3 regions of the Microbacterium sp. SGAir0570 genome follow, and region 3 is predicted to be linked to each of the others. Evidence: predicted binding sites of a transcription regulator. Region 3 holds the regulator's gene; each other region holds the start of a gene.
The links. Region 3 encodes LexA, which represses DNA repair genes until DNA is damaged. Its sites were predicted from a motif close to TCGAACANNTGTTCGA; they were not measured.
Positions count from the first base shown of each region.

Region 1 (4,402 bases), 610 kb from region 3:
GAGGCATTGCCCCGGATGATCGCGGGTCGAGCGGCGACGAGCTCCGCCGCGAGAGCGGTGCGGATCGGCAGCATCCCGACCGCGACAGGGTCCAGCACCCAGCGCCGCGTCGCCGCCACGATCTCACGGGCGCTGGCCTGCTGCTGGGGATTCGGGGTGCCGAGGTTGATCAGCACGCCGTCGGCGATTCCGGCGAAGATCCCCGCTTCACCGGCGATGTCGACCATGGCAGGACTCGCCCCGAGCGCGAGCAGCGCATTCGCGGTGAACCCGGTGACGACGGCGTTGGTCACGCAGTGGGTGAGCGGAACGGCATCCCGCAGCGCTCGGAGCGCCGCTTCCGGTCCTCGGACGGTGGGCACGACATCGCGCATTTCGACATCCCTTCGCCAGCATTGCACTGGAGCAGGTTCGACGGGTCTGATCTCAGCTCGCGGTCGCGGGCACCCCGTGTCGGGACACGACCATAGCAGGCCGGTTTGCACCCTCTGGGCCGCGATGCTTTTCTCCCGGTCCCCGAAGCGCGTAGGTTGCGAGTGAGCGCGCTTCACGGGCCGGCGCGCGAGGGGGTGGGGCCGTGCTGACAGCAGGCGTCGCACTGGTCTGCGCGTGTCTGGCGACCATCGCCGGACTCGTCGGGGTGCTCGCCCTGCGGCCGAGCTGGCGACGCCGCGGTGGACTGCTGCGCTTCGGCATCGTGGGCGCGCTGTCGGCGACGGCGGCCAGCCTGCTGTACCTCGTGCACACGAAGACCGGCGACGCCGCGACCCTTGTCATCAGCGACATCGCCATGGTTCTGGCCCCCGGTCTGGTCTTCGCCGGGCTGGGCTCATTGAGCGGCGGGGTTCTCGCCCGTGCCGGGGTCGCCCTTTCGCTCGCCGCCGCGGTCGGAGTCGTGTCCACGACGGTCGGGATGCCGGCGTCCCTCGCGGTGAAGGTCGTGGTCGTGGCTGCCGCCTGCGGGCTGACCAGCGCCGCGGCGATGCAGCCGGCCATCGCCGCGAGACGCGGGTCCCGGCTGCTCGCGGTGACCATGGCCGCGTACGGGGTCTTCTCCCTGTGCCGCGCCGTCGTCGGGCTCACCACCGGGTGGGATTCGCCCCTCTACCGCTCGGCTCTGTCGGTCGTGCCCACGACTGTCGCCGGCGCTGCGCTCGTGCTCCTCAGCGGGATCGCGCTGCTGATGATCCTGTCGGACCGGAGCGCGGCGCTGGCCACGCAGCGCGAGCGCGCCGCCGGGAGGCTCGACCTCGAGCTCGGCCCGACATGGTCGGTCGGCCTGGGCTCGTTCGGCATCGTGCGCGCCGCGCTCGGCCCCGCCCGCGCGGATCGGATGAAAGACGACTTGATCGCCGCGGCACGGACGCTCGATCCGGATGCGGTCGTCGACGCGACGCGGACGGGAACGCGCGTGCGCATCGACGACGACCAGGCTGCCGTCGAGGAGGCGCTCCACGACCGCCTGATCGCTGCCGGGTGGACGCCGGGAGAGGTCAACCTGGTGTCGATCGAGGCAGCGGCGAGCGACGAGGCCGCGGCTGCGGTCGGCGACGGGGCCGGGGCCGGGGCCCGATGACCCCGTCCGCAACCCCCTTTCCTCGATTTCACGCCACCGCCGGCCGCGCGTAGAGTCTGGCCATGGAAGCCGAACTGCAGACCGACATCGTCGTCCGTCCGGTGCGGGATGTCGACGCCGAAGCCCTCGGGCGCGTGCACGCCACCTGCTGGCACGAGACGTACGACCACCTCATCAGCACCGCCGCGCTCCAGAGCGTGTCGCCGCGACGTCTCGCCGAGCTGTGGACACACTGGGCCGCACAGGGAGAGGACTTCCGGATGCACGCCGCGCTCGTCCGCGGCGAGATCGTCGGTTTCGTGGGGTCGGGCCCGGCTCGCGATCGCGACGCCCCTCGGATGCGCGAGCTCTACTTCATCTACCTCCTCGACGCGTGGCACGGCACCGGCATCGGCCAGCGCCTCTTCGACGCCGCCGTCGAGAAGGACGAGGGCGTCTACCTGTGGGTCGCGGAGGACAACCCCCGCGCGCACCGCTTCTACGAGCGCAACGGCTTCACGCTCGACGGGCAGACGCACACCGAGCCGTTCCTCGGCGAAACGCTGACCGAGGTCCGTTTCGTCCGCTGAGTAGGAGTTCGCCCCGCTCGGCTAGGTCGCGAGGCTTCGGCGAGCTGACTGGCCTCGACTGGCTATTCGGCCTCGGTGGTTGGCGCCTCTTCTCCCCCGCTGGGCTAGGTCGTGAGTTACCCACAACTCGCACTTTTGTTCGATTTCGATGTCGTACCCCACTGTCATGATGGGAACATGACGGCGAATGGCGCAGGTGGCGAGGTGGGACGCGGAACGCTCGCGCCGTCGCAGGCGCTCGCTTTCTCGCGATACGCCGAGGCTCTCGACCTCTCCCACGCCGCCGACCTCGCCCGCACCCGGGCGCTGGCCGATCTGGGTCGCGCCGCGCTGCACGAGGCGCGCCGTGATGGGGTGCGGGGGATGGCGTCGGACATGGAGCTGCGGTCGGTCGCGGCCGAGGCGGCGGGGATGGCGCGGCTCACCGACCGGCGGTTGCAGGGTGAGATCGACCATGCGATGACCGTCATCGACGACTATCCCGCGGTGTTCGAGGCGTGGGTCTCACGGCGGATCGAACGCGGACATGTCGATGTGGTCGTGCGGGTCGGCGCGGGGGTGCCGGTCGAGGTGCGGTCAGAGTACGCGGAAGCCGCGATCGGGGTGTGTGAGCGGGATGTGCCCTCCCGGGTGCGCGGTGCGCTGGAGGCCCTGGCGGCCAGGTTGCACCCGCAGACGTTCACCGAGCGGCATAAGACCGCGGTCGCGGAACGGTGCGTGCGGGTGTTCCACGGGTCCGATGGGATGTCGAACCTCGTCGCCAGTCTGCCCACGGTGATCGCGGCGGGGATGCTCGACCGGCTCACGCAGATGGGACAGTCGGTGAAGGACGCCCGGGTGGAGAGTGCCGGAGCGGACGGGGGCGCGGATGCTGGCGCGGACGCCGCCGGGGAGGATGCCGCCGGGATGGCTGGCGCCGGGATGGGTGCAGTCAGCTCGGGTGAGGATGCCGCAGGCGCAGGCGCCGCTGGAGAGGCTGCCGCTGATACGCGGACCATGGATCAGCTGCGCGCAGACATTCTGGGCGACCTGGTGCTCGGCGGGGCACCCGTGGTCGACCCGACCTACGGGACCGACCGGCCCGGTGGGCTCGGCGCGATCCGGGCACGCGTGCAAGTCGCCGTCACCGCGGAGACCCTGATGGGGCGGGACGAGAACCCCGCCGAAGCCGTCGGGGGCGCGCTGATCGACGCCGACACGGCACGACAGCTCGCGGGACAGGTATCGGAGTGGGACCGACTCTTCATCGACCCGGTCACCCGGACGCCGGTCGAGATCCACACGTACCGGCCCACCGCATCGATGAAGAAACTCCTGATGGCCCGGGATCAGCACTGCCGGTTCCCCGGATGCCGCCGGGCCGCGATCCGCTGCGAAATCGACCACACCGTCGATCACGCCCTCGGCGGGCACACCCACATCTCCAACCTCGCCCACCTCTGCCAACGACACCACTCCATGAAGCAATTCATCAAGTGGGAAGTCCGGCAGCTCGGCGGCGGGGTCCTCGAATGGACCTCACCCCTCGGACGGGTCTACCGCGAAGACGTACCCATACCCGCGGTGTGCTTCACCAGCGACACCGCAAACCCGCCACCGGATGAACCACCACCTTTCTGACATCGCGTGATGACGCGGGCGTGATCTCCGACCCGCAGGCGCGCGTCAACGGGTGATGGTCGTGCCGAACAATCGTGCGATCGGTACGAGGACAGCGGGGCGAGCGGCGACACACGCGCCGACGATGACGCCGAGCGACAGCACGAAGAGCCAGAACCCGGTCCAGTTGTCGGCGTACGCCGCCGGGTCGGCCGACCCTTGCGCGGCATACATGTGATTGAGGTTGCGAAGCGCTCCCGTGGCCAGGACGAGAGCGACATGGGTCACGATGAAGACGACGAAGAAGAGCATCACCAGCACGTGCAGGCGTCGCGCCCACTCGATCGGATACAGACGGTTGAGCCTCCCGTCACCACGCGGCCAGACGGTGCTGAGGCGCGCACCGGTGGCGACCGCGAGCGGAGCAGCGACGAACACCGTCGTGGCGTAGGCGAGCTGCTGCAGGCTGTTGTAGTTGACCCAGCCGTTCTCCGTCGGCCAATCGAGCGACACGTATTGCAACGCCGCCGACACCGCGTTCGGCACGACCTCCCAGCTCGTCGGCACGATGCGCATCCACTGTCCGGTCGCGAAGAGCAGGATCACGAACACGACGCCATTGCCCATCCAGAGCACATCGAGCGCCTGGTGGAACCAG
Region 1 is NZ_CP027929.1:506,614-511,015, reverse strand. It holds gene thiM (hydroxyethylthiazole kinase) at 1-374, opposite strand, end outside; TPP riboswitch at 365-461, opposite strand; gene C1N74_RS02415 (hypothetical protein) at 578-1,576, shown strand; gene C1N74_RS02410 (GNAT family N-acetyltransferase) at 1,639-2,145, shown strand; gene C1N74_RS02405 (HNH endonuclease signature motif containing protein) at 2,323-3,765, shown strand; gene C1N74_RS02400 (cytochrome b/b6 domain-containing protein) at 3,811-4,402, opposite strand, start outside.
Region 1: a site for LexA is predicted at 2,273-2,288, ahead of C1N74_RS02405 (HNH endonuclease signature motif containing protein). Genes of this name have one in related genera too.

Region 2 (4,402 bases), 180 kb from region 3:
GCTCGACTCGCGCGGCATCCCTGCCGGGGATGTGCTCGCGTCGAACTCGGCGCGAGCGGTGATCGCGTCGCAGGCGTTCTGCATCAGCTCGCGAAGGAACACGCGAGGACCCGAATAGATGTGTCGACTCAGGAGGTCGACGATGCCGCGAAGGTCGACCTGGAACTGCTGTGATCGTCCGGTATTCATCCGCCTGATTTCGTTTCGGGTGAGCGTCACCGATGGCGTCCTCGGCGCGACAGCCGAGCGTAACAGTTCCCGGTAAGGGGCCATTTCTGACTCGCGTCCAGAATCGCGCGTCATATCCGGCGTCGGCTGACGGGCCACCCCGACGGGAGGAGGGGTACGGGCGCGGAGTCGCGACCCCCGGGGTTCAGAACGGCGGTGGCCCGCCGGGTGGCTTGCCTGCTCCGGCGCGGGAACGCGGCGGGTCGGCTGTGTCGATAGTGAAGCAGACGGAGGGTATGGGTACGTCTTCGCGGTAGACCCGCCCGAGGGGTGAGGTCCATTCGAGGATCCCGCCGCCGACCTGTCTCACCTCCCACTTGGTGAATTGCTTCATCGAATGGTGTCGTTGGCAGAGGTGGGCGAGGTTGAAGATGTGGGTGTGCCCGCCGAGGGCGTGATCGATGGTGTGGTCGAGCTCGCAGCGGATGGCGGCTCGTCGGCATCCGGGGAACCGGCAGTGCTGATCCCGCGCCATGAGGAGTTTCTTCATCGATGCGGTGGGCCGGTACGTGTCGATCTCGACCGGGGTGCGGGTGACGGGGTCGATGAAGAGTCGGTCCCACTCCGATACCTGCCCGGCGAGCTGTCGTGCCGTGTCGGCGTCGATCAGCGCACCGCCGACGGCTTCGGCGGGGTTGTCATCGCGCCCCATCAGCGTCTCTGCGGTGACGGCGACTTGCACCCGGGCTCGGATCGCGCCGAGCGCACCGGCGCGGTCGGTGCCGTAGGTCGGGTCGACCACGGGTGCTCCTCCGAGGACGAGGTCGCCGAGGATGTCGGTCCGCAGCTGGTCCATCGTCCGGACGTCCGGTGCGGCATCCGTTCCCGCCGGGCTGGCAACCGCGTCAGCGTGCACTCCGACAGCCCCGGCGGCATCCGCACCGTCAGCGCCCTCAACCCGGGCGTCCTTGACGGACTGTCCCATCTGCGTGAGCCGGTCGAGCATCCCTGCGGCGATGACCGTCGGGATGTTGGCGACGAGGTTCGACATCCCATCGGACCCGTGGAACACGCGCACGCATCGTTCCGCCGCCGCCGTCTTGTGCCGCTCCGTGAACGTCTGCGGGTGAAGCTGGGCCGCCAACGCGTTTAGCGCAGCCCGCACCCGGGACGGCACATCCCGCTCGCACACCGCGATCGCCGCTTCCGCGAACGAATCGCGCACCTCGTCCGGCACCCCCGCACCGACCCGCACGACCACATCCACGTGTCCGCGTTCAATCCGCCGCTGCACCCACGCGTCGAACACAGCCGGGTAGTCGTCGATCACGGCCATCGCGTGATCGATTTCGCCCTGCAGCCGACGATCCGTCAGCCGCGCCATCCCGGCCGCCTCAGCCGCGACCGACCGCAGCTCCATGTCCGACGCCATGCCTCGCACGCCGTCACGACGCGCCTCACGCAACGCCGACCACCCCAGCTCCGCCAACGCCCGAACTCGCGCCACATCAGACGCATGAGCCAGATCGAGCGCCTCGGCGAACACCGAGAACGCGTCGGCGTGCGGCGACCCACCCGAGGCGCGCTCGCCTCCGAGCCCGTGGTCGCCGTCCGATGTCATGTTCCCATGATGGCAGCGGGTTACGACATTCACATCGAATGCAGTTTCGCCTGTGCGCAACGGGCTCCGCATCTCTCCAGGGGAGGAGGCGGTGTCGAAATCGCGCCGACGTTCGCGACCCCGGCAGTCATGACGTACACTGAGAGGAGCAGTCGAAATCTGCATTCTTTCGCCATGCCCAAGCGTCGAAGACTCGACGGCCGTGGAGGAATGCGGGCGTAGACCCCGGGGTCCGAAGGATCTCTAGGGCGGTAGCTCAATTGGCAGAGCAGCGGTCTCCAAAACCGCAGGTTGCAGGTTCGATTCCTGTCCGCCCTGCGCGTCGGCGTCAGCCGGCACACGGAAGGTATCAGGTGGGTTCGATGGTCCAAGAGGGTGGCGAAGTCGTCGCCGCAGGTGGCGCGCCCCGCGAGAAGAGGCCGAACATCTTCGCGCGGATCATCATCTTCATCCGCCAGGTGTTCGCCGAACTCCGCAAGGTCGTCACCCCGACCCGCCAGGAGCTCGTGAAGTTCACGGCAGTGGTCCTCGGATTCGTCGTCGTCATGATGGCGCTCGTCTACGGCCTCGACGTCCTGTTCGTCTGGATCACCACCGTCGTCTTCGGCGTCCCGGGCTGATCGACGGGCCCAGCCCGCACGACCCGCGAATGCCTGCCGCGCAGGCATCCCGACAACCGATGGAAGAGAACGCAGTGTCAGAACGCATCCCCGACGACGTCGATTGGGCTACGGCCGCCGAGCAGTCCAGCGAGGACGACGAAGCCCAGGAGGGCAACGTGCTGGCCGGTCAGGAGCGTGCCTCCGACGCAGCCGAGCACACCGCCGTCCACGTCGTGGACGATGAGGCCGAGCAGGACGACACCGACCTCGACGGTGTGGAGATCGACGACCCCGAGGCCGACGCTGTCGTCAACGACGCGCTCGAGATCGACGAGACCGCCGAGGCCGAGGCTGCTGCGGAGGTGCTGACCGACTCCCTCGAGGAGGAGATCGCCGAGCAGGCCGCTGAAGCCGCCGACGAGGTCGAGCCCTACGACGGTCCCGAGCCCGACGTCGAGGTCTCCGAGGAAGCCGTCGACTACCTCTCGGAGTTCGAGGCCGCCGCCGGCATCGAGATCTCCGTCGGCGACGACGAAGACCCGTACGAGGCGTTCCGCACCGAGCTGCGCATGCTGCCGGGCAAGTGGTACGTCATCCACTCCTACGCCGGCTTCGAGCGCAAGGTGAAGGCCAACATCGAGCAGCGCAAGTCGACGCTCGAGGTCGAAGAGGACATCTACCAGGTCGAGGTCCCGATGGAGGACGTCGTCGAGATCAAGAACGGTCAGCGCAAGATGGTCACGCGCGTCCGGATCCCCGGCTACGTGCTCGTCCGCATGGAGCTCACCGAAGACACCTGGTCGGTCGTCCGCCACACCCCCGGTGTCACGGGCTTCGTGGGCAATGCCCACAACCCCACGCCGCTGCGCTTCGACGAGGCGTTCAACATGCTGAAGTCGCTCGTCGAGGTCAAGGAGGCGGCCCCCGCCAAGGCCGGCGCCGCGAAGGGCGTCGCCGCCCCCACGCGCAGCGTCGTCACCGAGGTCGACTTCGAGATCGGCGAGACCATCACGATCAAGGAGGGCTCGTTCGCCGGCCTTCCCGGCTCGATCAGCGAGATCAAGCCCGAGAGCGGCAAGCTCACGGTACTCGTGTCGCTCTTCGAGCGCGAGACGCCCGTCGAGCTCTCGTTCGACCAGGTCACCAAGCAGTAGCGCAACCCCGCGTCGACGAGCGCCCCTCCGCCGCACGGTGGCCGGGGCGCTTCGTCGTCTCGTGGCCAGGATCGCCGACGTCCGCCCTGCTGAGGATGCGGTAAGCTTGGGGAGTTTGCGGGCGCCTGCGCGCCCGCGCGACACAACCGCCGCTCGGAGATGCCGGGCGTGCGGGAGAGGGATGCCGCCGGCATCCGCTCGACGAAAGGAAAACGAATGGCACCGAAGAAGAAGGTGACCGGCCTGATCAAGCTCCAGATCAACGCCGGAGCAGCCAACCCGGCGCCGCCGATCGGCCCCGCGCTCGGTCAGCATGGCGTCAACATCATGGAGTTCTGCAAGGCGTACAACGCCGCGACCGAGTCGCAGCGCGGCAACGTCATCCCCGTGGAGATCACCGTCTACGAGGACCGCAGCTTCACCTTCATCCTGAAGACCCCGCCCGCCGCGGAGCTCATCAAGAAGGCCGCCGGAGTCGCCAAGGGCTCGGCCACGCCTCACACGACCAAGGTCGCGAAGCTCACGAAGGACCAGGTCCGTGAGATCGCTGAGGCCAAGATGCCCGACCTGAACGCCAACGACATCGAGGCCGCCTCGCTGATCATCGCCGGCACCGCCCGTTCCATGGGCATCACGGTCGAGAGCTGAGGGGGAGAACACAATGGCTAAGTCCAAGGTTTACGAAGCAGCCGCGGCGAAGATCGATCGCGACAAGTTCTACAGCTCCTCCGAGGCCGTCGCTCTCGCGAAGGACACCGGTTCGAAGAAGTTCGACTCGACCGTCGAGGTCGCGCTGAAGCTCGCTGTCGACCCGCGCAAGGCGGACCAGATGGTCCGCGGCACGGTCATCCTGCCCC
Region 2 is NZ_CP027929.1:931,455-935,856, forward strand. It holds gene C1N74_RS04325 (HSP90 family protein) at 1-189, opposite strand, end outside; gene C1N74_RS04330 (HNH endonuclease signature motif containing protein) at 374-1,789, opposite strand; tRNA gene C1N74_RS04335 (tRNA-Trp) at 2,035-2,107, shown strand; gene secE (preprotein translocase subunit SecE) at 2,152-2,409, shown strand; gene nusG (transcription termination/antitermination protein NusG) at 2,484-3,545, shown strand; gene rplK (50S ribosomal protein L11) at 3,762-4,193, shown strand; gene rplA (50S ribosomal protein L1) at 4,207-4,402, shown strand, end outside.
Region 2: a site for LexA is predicted at 1,824-1,839, ahead of C1N74_RS04330 (HNH endonuclease signature motif containing protein). Genes of this name have one in related genera too.

Region 3 (4,402 bases):
GAGCACCGCCGCGGACCGCGCTCGTCTCGCCGGTGTCCAGGTCGACGAGCCACAGGCCCGCCCCTCCCGGCATCGCCCCGCTGACGAGGGCGCGGCTGCCGCGGACGTCTTCGATCTGCACGCGTGCGGTGGCGGGGAAGGGAAGCGGGATGGCGCCGCCGTCGCGGTCCACGATCACGAGCTGGTCCGATCCGTGGGTGCGCACGGCCACCAGGCGGCCGTCATCGAGCGGCGCGTACCAGCGGGTGCCGAGCACCCACAGGCCACCACCCGTGTCGGCGTCGGCGGGCGAGACGGCCGTGGGCGGGGCGTCGGTCGCGGGGTCGACGCGGTAGACATTCCAGCGTCCGGTCGGCTCGTCGGCGAAGAACAGCGCGCCGTCGTCGGTCCACTCGGGCTGCAGCGCGGCGGTGGCGCCGCCCGCGACGTCACGGATGCCGCGGGCGGCGTCCAGGTCGGCGACGCGGATGCGCGTGCGGTCCCAGGGCATGTCGGGGTGATCCCAGGCCACCCAGGCGAGGCGCGAGCCATCGGGCGACAGCGCCGGCTGGGCGACGAAGTCGCTGCCGCCGGCGAGCTCGGTCACGCTCGAGGCGTCGGGAACCTCGGCGCTGTCAGCGCGCTCGATGCGGACGATGTGGCGCTCGGGCGTGCCGCCGGGTCGTTCGCGTTCGCGAACCGCGAGGAGGACGCCGCGTTGCCAGCGGAGGCCCCCGTAGTGCGTCCCGGTCTCCTCCGGAGTGAGCGGTCGGGGATCGCCGCCCGGGCGAAGGCTCCGGATGCGCTGGTCGGACTTGTCGACGAAGAACAGCTCGCCGTCATCCGACACCGTCCAGGCGCCGCCGCCGTACTCGTGCACGCGCGAGCGTGCGTTCCAGGGCGCGGGGAGGACGACCTGCGCGGTGCCGTCGCCGCGGCGGCGCATGACCGCGACGCGACCGGCCTCGTCGGGCAGCGACTCGCCCCACCAGATCTCATCACCGACGAAGCTCGCGCCGTCGAGGCGCAATGATGACGCGCTGGCCCATGCCGCGGTCAGGGGAGACGGCCAGGAACCATAGGGAAGCTGCTGCGACATACAGCCACGCTACGCGAGGCCTGGCTTCCCGACCTCGTCCGGGGAGACGGTGGGGAGCGGATGCCGTCCCGGGGCGCCTCAGACCGTGCGCAGAACCGCCACGACCTTACCGAGCACCGTCGCGTCGTCGCCGAGGATCGGCTCGAACGCCGAGTTGCGGGGGAGGAGCCACGTGTGGCCGTCGCGCTGGCGGAGCGTCTTCACCGTCGCCTCGCCGTCGAGCATGGCCGCGACGATCTCGCCGTTGTCGGCGGTTGCCTGCGCCCGCACGACGACCCAGTCGCCGTCGCAGATGGCCGCGTCGATCATCGAGTCGCCGACGACCTTGAGCATGAACAGCTCGCCCTTGCCGACGAGCTGGCGCGGCAGCGGGAAGATCTCCTCGACCTGCTGGTCGGCGGTGATCGGCACGCCTGCCGCGATGCGGCCCACGAGCGGCACGAGGGCGGCGTCGCCGAGGGCGGGCGCGGCGTCGGCCGGGTTCTCGCCGGCGGTGCCCGGGAGATCGATGAGCACCTCCATCGCGCGGGTCTTGCCGGGGTCGCGCCGCAGGTAGCCGCTGAGCTCGAGCTGGTTCAGCTGGTGGGTGACGCTGGACAGCGACTTGAGGCCGACCGCGTCGCCGATCTCGCGCATGCTCGGCGGGTAGCCGTTGCGGGCGATCGCGTTCTGGATCACCTCGAGGATCGCGAGCTGCTTGTCGCTCAGATTCTTGCGTCGTCGCGTCTGCGGCTTCTCGCTCATACCGCCGGTCTCCTGTCGTCGCGCCCCGCCCCCGACCCGATGTCGGAGGTTCATGGTGGGCTCTCGCTGTCGAAAAGGTAGCCCGATACGACGGCGACATCGCGGAACGCTCCGCGTGTCTCTTCGATCGGTCTCCGATTTCGGTGGGTGGTTGACACCACACAATATCGAAGATACGTTCGGAACCGAAGTTCGCACCCGTCTCTCCCGGCCGAGAGGCGCGGGCGAATCTTCCTACCGCTCCCGAGGAGATGCCATGACCACGATCGATGCCCGCTTCGCACCGGCCCCCCGTACCCGCCTGCGTCTGACGCGCCGCGGACGCCGCGTCGTCGCCACGATCGCCGCCCTTCCGGCGGTCGTCGCCATCACGGCAGCCGTGCTCTCGGGGGGAGGCGCGCTCGCCTCGAGCGAGGTCGGCGCCCCCGCCGGCTCGTTCACGACCGTGACCGTGATGTCCGGCGAATCGCTCTGGTCCATCGCCGAAGAGGTGGCGCCCGCCGCCGACCCCCGCGATGTCGTCGATGCGATCATCCGGCTGAACGCTCTCGGCTCGGGCCAGCTCGAGGCCGGCCAGACGCTTGCGATCCCGGCCGAGTACGCCGCGAGCTGACTCCGGCGGCAACAGTGGCGCGCGCGGCCTAGCATGGGTGGGATGAGCCCGAGTCTGGATGATCTGCCCCTCAGAGACGATCTGCGAGGCCTCACCCCGTACGGCGCCCCGCAGGCGCCGCTTCCGGTCGCGCTGAACGTCAACGAGAACACGCATCCCGTTCCCGAAGAGGTCGCCGACGACATCCTGGATGCCGTAGCCCGCGCCCTGCGCGACGTCAACCGCTATCCCGACCGCGAGTTCACGCACCTCCGCGAGTCGTTCGCCGAGTACCTCGGCCACGGCCTGACCCCCGATCGCATCTGGGCAGCGAACGGATCGAACGAGGTCCTGCAGCACCTCCTCCAGGCCTTCGGAGGCCCGGGACGCACCGCGATGGGCTTCGGCCCCACGTACTCTATGTACCCCCTGCTGACGCGCGCGACCGGCGCCCAGTACGTCACGGGGACACGCGGACCCGACTTCACGCTCGATCCCACCTCCGCCGCAGCCCAGGTCGCCGAGCTCCGCCCGGACGTCGTCTTCCTGTGTGCGCCCAACAACCCCACCGGCACACCCCTCGGGCTCGACGTCATCGAGGCGGTGTACGGGGCCACCGACGGCATCGTGATCGTCGACGAGGCCTACCAGGAGTTCGCACCGCGCGAAAGCTCCTCCGCTCTGACGCTTCTCGGTGAGCGCAACCGGCTCGTCGTGTCGCGCACGATGAGCAAGGCCTTCGCCTTCGCCGGCGCCCGCGTCGGCTACCTCGCCGCCGACCCCACGCTCATCGACGCGCTCCGGCTCGTCCGGCTGCCGTACCACTTGAGCGCGCTGACGCAGGCGGCGGCGACAGCCGCCCTCTCCCACTCGACGACGATGCTCCGGATGGTCGACGAGATCGTCGCGCAGCGCGACCGGATGTCGGCGACGCTCGACGCCCTCGGCTATCACGCGTTCGAGAGCTGGACGAACTTCGTGCTGTTCGACGGCGTCGACGACCCGCGGGCGACCTGGCAGGCTCTGTACGACCGCGGCATCCTCGTCCGCGACGTGGGCATCCCGCACAGCCTGCGTGTGAGCGCCGGCACGGAAGACGAGACGACCGCGTTCCTCGAAGCACTGGCCTCGATAGACTCGGAGGCATGACCAGCCCCCGAACGGCCAGCATCCGTCGCGCCACGAGCGAGTCGAGCGTCGAGCTCGAGCTCAACCTCGACGGCACCGGGATCAGCACGATCGAGACGACCGTGCCGTTCTTCGACCACCTGCTGACGGCGTTCGCGAAGCACTCGCTCACCGACCTGACCGTGCGCGCGACGGGCGATACGCACATCGACGCGCACCACACGGTGGAGGATGTGGCGATCGTGCTCGGACAGGCGCTGCGTTCCGCGCTGGGCGACAAGTCGGGCATCTCCCGCTACGGTGATGCACTCGTCCCCCTCGACGAGGCGCTCGCGCAGGCGGTCGTCGACATCTCGGGGCGTCCGTACCTCGTGCACTCGGGGGAGCCGGACGGTTACGAGTTCCACCTCATCGGCGGGCACTTCACCGGTTCGCTCGTGCGGCACACGTTCGAGGCCATCGCGTTCAACGCCGGGCTGACGGTGCACGTCCGCGTCCTCGGCGGACGTGATCCGCACCACATCGCCGAAGCGGAGTACAAGGCGTTCGCCCGAGCTTTCCGGCAGGCGAAGGCGCTCGATCCGCTCGTGCACGGCATCCCCAGCACGAAGGGCGCCCTATGACCGAGGGTGACCGGACCGAACGCGCGCCGCTCGTCGCCGTGCTCGACTACGGGTCGGGCAACGTCCACTCGGCGGTCAAGGCTCTTTCCGCCGCGGGGGCAGATGCGCGGTTGACGTCGGACCGCGGCCTGATCCGCGACGCCGACGGGCTTCTCGTTCCGGGAGTCGGTGCTTTCAGCGCCGTCATGGCCGCCCTGCGCGAGAGCCGCGGCGACGAGATCATCGAGCGGCGCCTGG
Region 3 is NZ_CP027929.1:1,114,791-1,119,192, forward strand. It holds gene C1N74_RS05205 (prolyl oligopeptidase family serine peptidase) at 1-1,078, opposite strand, end outside; gene lexA (transcriptional repressor LexA) at 1,157-1,822, opposite strand; gene C1N74_RS05215 (LysM peptidoglycan-binding domain-containing protein) at 2,079-2,435, shown strand; gene C1N74_RS05220 (histidinol-phosphate transaminase) at 2,478-3,563, shown strand; gene hisB (imidazoleglycerol-phosphate dehydratase HisB) at 3,560-4,165, shown strand; gene hisH (imidazole glycerol phosphate synthase subunit HisH) at 4,162-4,402, shown strand, end outside.